2 linked regions of the Geobacillus stearothermophilus ATCC 12980 genome follow. The protein of the gene in region 1 interacts with the protein of each later gene in a pairwise test. Links are inferred from orthologs where the notes say so. Each region holds a gene or a part of one and is shown on either strand. Other genes may lie near its edges.

Region 1 (2,779 bases):
GGGACGATGATTCGCACCGCCGATGCCGCCGGGATCGATGCTGTCATCCTTGGCGAAGGGTGCGCCGATGTGTACAATCCGAAAGTCGTGCGGGCGACGCAAGGGTCGCTGTTTCATCTTCCGGTTGTCAAAGGCGATTTGGCGCAATGGATCGCGCGTTTCAAGGAGCAGGGCATTCCGGTGTACGGAACGGCCTTGGAGAATGCCGTTGATTACCGCACCGTTCCGCCTTCGTCTTCCTTCGCCTTGCTCGTCGGCAATGAAGGAAGCGGCGTCCGGCGCGAATGGCTCGAGATGACGACGGAAACCATCTACATCCCGATTTACGGCCAAGCCGAGTCGCTGAATGTCGCCGTCGCGGCCGGAATTTTGCTTTATTCCTTGCAGGCGGTGCGGTAAACGATGAGCTGCGCAAAGAAATTTCGGCCTGACCTTGCCTTTGCCGTTTTCTTTGCGTATAATAAATAGCGACATTTTCCATACGGACAACAACGATGACGGAGAAAAGTAGCTTGCCGCTCGCCATCCAGGGAGAAAACGCCGGAGACTGGGAGCGTTTTTATGGCCGACGCAAGTGAAGTTCACCTCCCGAGTTGGCACCGGGACCATCCCAAAAGGGGATGTAAAGGTGTTCCGGCTTTCGGCCGTTATCGCAATGAAGCGAACAGCACATTTGTGCTGTTAACAAGGGTGGTACCGCGAGCAACAACTCGTCCCTTACCGGGGGGCGGGTTTTTTATTTTGGATAGAGGAGGGACTCAAGTGAAAGAACGGCTGTACGAGCTGAAGCAAGAAGCGCTTCGCCGAATCGATGAGGCGAAAGACGTCAAAGCACTGAATGACGTGCGCGTCGCTTACTTGGGCAAAAAAGGGCCGATCACCGAAGTGCTGCGCGGCATGGGGGCATTGCCGCCGGAAGAGCGCCCGAAACTCGGCGCGCTGGCCAATGAAGTGAGAGCGGCGATTCAGCAGGCGCTCGAGGCGAAACAAGCGAAACTGGAACAGGAGGAAGTCGAGCGGAAGCTGGCCGCCGAAGCGATCGATGTGACGCTGCCGGGACGACCTGTGAGTCTTGGCAATCCCCATCCGCTGACACGCGTCATTGAAGAAATTGAAGATTTGTTTATCGGCATGGGCTATACGGTCGCCGAAGGGCCGGAAATCGAGACCGACTATTACAACTTTGAGGCGCTCAATTTGCCAAAAGGCCACCCGGCCCGCGATATGCAAGATTCGTTTTACATCACGGAGGAGATTTTGCTTCGCACCCACACATCGCCGATGCAGGCGCGGACGATGGAAAAACACCGCGGGCGCGGCCCGGTGAAAATCATTTGTCCGGGCAAAGTGTACCGCCGCGATACGGACGATGCGACGCATTCGCACCAGTTTACGCAAATTGAAGGATTGGTTGTGGACCGGAACATCCGGATGAGCGATTTGAAAGGGACGCTGCGCGAATTTGCCCGCAAGCTGTTCGGGGAAGGGCGCGACATCCGCTTCCGGCCGAGCTTTTTCCCGTTCACCGAGCCGTCGGTCGAAGTCGATGTGTCCTGCTTCCGATGCGAAGGGCGGGGCTGCGGCGTCTGCAAAGGCACCGGCTGGATCGAAATTTTAGGAGCCGGCATGGTGCATCCGAACGTGCTTGAGATGGCCGGCTTTGATTCGAAAACGTACACCGGCTTTGCGTTCGGCATGGGGCCGGAGCGGATCGCGATGCTGAAGTACGGCATTGACGACATCCGTCATTTCTATCAAAACGATCTACGTTTCTTGCGGCAATTTTTGCGTGTGTAACAGAAAAAGGAGGGGTTTTCCATGCTCGTGTCTTACCGTTGGCTGAGCGAGTACGTCGATTTGACGGGGGTCACCGCCGCGGAACTCGCTGATCGCATCACGAAAAGCGGCATTGAAGTCGAGCGGGTTGAGGCGCTCGACCGCGGGATGAACGGCGTCGTCATCGGCCATGTGCTCGAGTGCGAGCCGCACCCGAACGCGGATAAACTGCGGAAATGCCTCGTTGACCTTGGCGAAGGCGAGCCGGTGCAAATCATTTGCGGCGCCCCGAACGTCGCCAAAGGGCAAAAGGTCGCCGTCGCCAAAGTCGGGGCGGTGCTGCCGGGCAATTTCAAAATCAAACGGGCGAAGCTGCGCGGGGAAGAATCGAACGGAATGATTTGTTCGCTCCAAGAGCTCGGCGTCGAAACGAAAATCGTGCCGAAAGAGTATGCAGACGGCATTTTCGTCTTTCCGAGCGATGCGCCGGTCGGCGCCGATGCACTGGAATGGCTCGGCTTGCACGATGAAGTGCTCGAACTGTCTTTGACGCCCAACCGCGCCGACTGTTTAAGCATGATCGGCGTCGCCTATGAAGTCGCGGCCATTCTCGGACGTGAAGTAAAGCTGCCGAAAGCGGCGGTCAAAGAAACGAACGAAAACGTTCACGACTACATTTCCGTCCGCGTCGAGGCGCCGGAAGACAACCCGCTGTACGCCGGGCGGATCGTGAAAAACGTCCGGATCGGCCCGTCGCCGCTTTGGATGCAAGCGCGCTTGATGGCAGCCGGCATTCGCCCGCACAACAACGTCGTCGACATTACGAACTACATTTTGCTTGAGTATGGCCAACCGCTTCATGCGTTTGACTACGACCGCCTCGGTTCGCAGGAAATTGTCGTCCGCCGCGCAAAGGCAGGCGAAACGATTGTCACGCTCGATGATGTCGAACGGAAGCTGACCGAAGACCACCTTGTCATCACGAACGGCCGCGAGCCGGTCG
Region 2 (2,969 bases), 510 kb from region 1 along the record:
AGACGGCGGTGCGAAAAGTGTCGCTGGCGTTAAGGAAAAGGAGTTGACGTTGGGAACGGCGAGGCTTCTAAAAAACAAGCTGCAATCTTACGGCGCTCGCGTCGTGCTGACGCGCTCCAGCGATGAGTATGTGCCGCTGTCGGCGCGTGTTGCCGCCGCCCGCCTGTATCAGGCGGACGCGTTTATTAGCTTGCATTACGACAGCGCCGCTGATCCAGATGCGTCCGGCATCACCATTTACTATTACGATCGGTTTGCGGATTACGAATTGGCGCAATCGTTCCAAGGGCTGTTCAGGCAACTTTCCGCATTGCCGTTTCGCGGCATCGCCTTTGGCGACTATTACGTGTTGCGAGAAAACGAGAAGCCGTCCGTGTTGCTTGAGCTCGGCTATTTAAGCAATCGGTCGGACGCTGCGGTTGTGGCGACAAACGGTTATCAAGAAGCGGTGACGACGGCCATCGTGAACGCCATGCGCCATTATTTTCAATAGTACGCCCCTTTTCTAAAAAGTGGATAACGGATCTACTGCGGCATGACAAAAAGCGCCCCGGATTTTCGGGGCGCTTTTTGTCGCCTCGCCTTGTTTGGATCACCGCTGGCTGACCATAGAGGGCCATTAGCTTTTCAAGGCGTTTGCCTGAGGGCTGCAAGGGCGAAAGGGTGGAAGTTGGTTGACGCAATAGTTAAAAAAGTTTAATATTTATAAAGGATTAGGATAATAATAATCGACTGTTATCCTAATTAACACTATTGTTTTATTATATACCAGAATATTAAATTCTTTTTCGAAATAATAGAAATGGGGGATAAAATGAAAACGAGAGATGTGCTGTTTACTGGATTGATGCTCTTTTCCCTCTTTTTCGGCGCGGGCAACTTGATTTTTCCTCCGTATTTAGGGATGGAAGCGGGAACGGCCGTATGGCCGGCGGTTCTTGGATTTATCGTCACCGGTGTTGGGCTGCCGCTGTTGTCGGTCGCGGCGGTGGCGTTCACCAAAGACGGCATCCGTTCGCTCGGCAACGCTGTTCATCCGCTGTTCAGCCTTTGTTTTTCACTCGCTGTGTATTTGGCGATCGGCCCGTTTTTCGGCATTCCGCGCGCGGCTAGCGTCGCCTATGAAATTGGAGCGAAGCCGTTTTTCCCTGAGAGCGGATCTTTGGTGATGTGGCTGTTTACGGGTCTCTTTTTCGCCCTTGTGTACTGGCTCAGCTTAAACCCCTCGAAGCTTGTGGATCGAATCGGCCAGCTGTTGACGCCGATGTTGCTGCTTTCCATTGCTGTGCTTTGCCTTACCGGTTTAATCCGGCTTGACGACCCACAGGCGATGCCGGCTGAGAAGTATGCCTCGGCGCCGTTTGTGAAAGGGATGCTGGAAGGGTATTTAACGATGGATACGATCGCGGCCCTTGCCTTTGGCATCGTCGTCATTCATGCGCTCCGTGACCGCGGGGTGGACCGGCCGGCGTTGCAGGCAAAAGCCACGGTGCAAGCCGGATTGATCGCTGGATTGGGACTCGCGCTCGTTTATGGCGGTATTGCCACCATTGGTGCTAGAATGGCTGGTGTCGGCTCATTTGCCAACGGAGCCGAGCTATTGTCATACGTGTCATCGCTGCTGTTTGGCAGCGGAGGGAAGTTGCTGTTGGGCGTGATCGTGGCGCTTGCCTGCTTAACAACGGCGGTTGGTCTAGTCGCTGCTTGTGCGCAATACTTTCAAGAGCTCACCCCGACTGTTTCGTACCGAACGTATGTCATTGTATTAACCTTATTTAGCTTTTTGATGTCAAACCTCGGCTTAAATGCGTTGATCGCTGTTTCCGTTCCAGTGTTGACGATGCTGTATCCATTGGCGATCGTGCTCGTCGCCCTGTCGTTTTTCCGCCGCTTTTACCATGGTTCGGCGAAAGTGTACGGGATGGCGTTGCTCTTTACCGGCATGTTCAGCCTGTATGACGGTTTGAAAACGATCGGGCTGGAGACGGCATGGTTAGAACCGCTCCTCTCATGGGCGCCGCTGTTTTCAGTCGGGCTCGGCTGGGTTGTCCCTGCGCTGATTGGCGCTGCGCTTGGCTTGATGATCGATCGGCCGTCCGCAACGAAACGGAAACATGCGGCGTAAAGGGCTGACTCAAAAGGTCATGTACGCCCGGTCGGGGGAATAATATGAATATAAAACCCGTCTGATGTATATATATGGAAGAAGGGAGGATGCCTCGTTGCTTTTGGGGCATTCTCTTTTTTGTGTGGAAAATAGTTTTTTGTTCGAGCAGCGGGGCGGAACCCGTGAAAACCGGCAGGCGATTCGATATAATGAGGACAAGCGACGATCGCCGCAATGGATGAAAAGGTGTGAGGAATCGTGAAGATAGCGATTGCGGGAACGGGATATGTTGGACTTGTGACCGCGGCTTGTCTGGCCGATAAAGGGCATGATGTGACATGCGTCGATGTGAACGAAGAGAAAATTCGCCTATTAAATGAAGGGATCGTCCCGATTTATGAGCCGGGGCTTGACTCGCTTATTCAGCGAAACGGCGTTCGCCTTCGCTTTACGACCAACGATGTGGAAGCGTATCAACGGGCGGAAGTGATCATGATCGCCGTCGGCACGCCGCCGCAGCCGGACGGGTCTGTGCGGCTTGATGATGTATGGGGCGCATTGCGACGCATCGCCAGGGCGGCCGAACGCGATTGCCTTGTCGTTATCAAGTCGACCGTGCCCGTCGGCACTGGCGATGAAGCCGCCCGTTTTTTGGCGGAAAACGGACGGCCGGAGGTGAAATTCGACGTCGTATCCAACCCGGAGTTTTTGTCGCAAGGAACGGCAGTGCGCGATACACTGCAGGCGCCGCGCATTGTATTGGGAGTGGATTCGGACCGGGCTGAACGGGTGATGAAGGAGCTGTACGCCCCGTTTGCCCTCCCGTACGTCGTGACGGACCGGAGAAGCGCTGAGATGATCA

Evidence for each region. Proteins that work in one complex are often made in the same cells at the same time.
Region 2: the proteins of pheS (region 1) and brnQ interact in binary tests that used the Escherichia coli proteins (3 or more experiments, as listed by UniProt). The link is inferred for Geobacillus stearothermophilus ATCC 12980 from one-to-one orthologs.

What each region holds. Positions count from the first base shown.
Region 1 is NZ_CP128494.1:2,137,029-2,139,807, reverse strand. The notes cover bases 14-2,779. They hold pheS (phenylalanine--tRNA ligase subunit alpha), read left to right. Parts: upstream 14-762; coding sequence 763-1,797; downstream 1,798-2,779. Other genes in these bases: pheT (phenylalanine--tRNA ligase subunit beta), read left to right, coding at 1,819-2,779; QSJ10_RS11585 (TrmH family RNA methyltransferase), read left to right, coding at 14-399. Also shown: more of QSJ10_RS11585, read left to right, coding at 1-13.
Region 2 is NZ_CP128494.1:2,647,764-2,650,732, reverse strand. The notes cover bases 14-2,969. They hold brnQ (branched-chain amino acid transport system II carrier protein), read left to right. Parts: upstream 14-814; coding sequence 815-2,125; downstream 2,126-2,969. Other genes in these bases: QSJ10_RS14385 (UDP-glucose dehydrogenase family protein), read left to right, coding at 2,366-2,969; QSJ10_RS14395 (N-acetylmuramoyl-L-alanine amidase family protein), read left to right, coding at 14-493. Also shown: more of QSJ10_RS14395, read left to right, coding at 1-13. UniProt on the Escherichia coli protein: Liv-II branched chain amino acid transport system, which transports leucine, valine and isoleucine. Also acts as a low-affinity threonine transporter.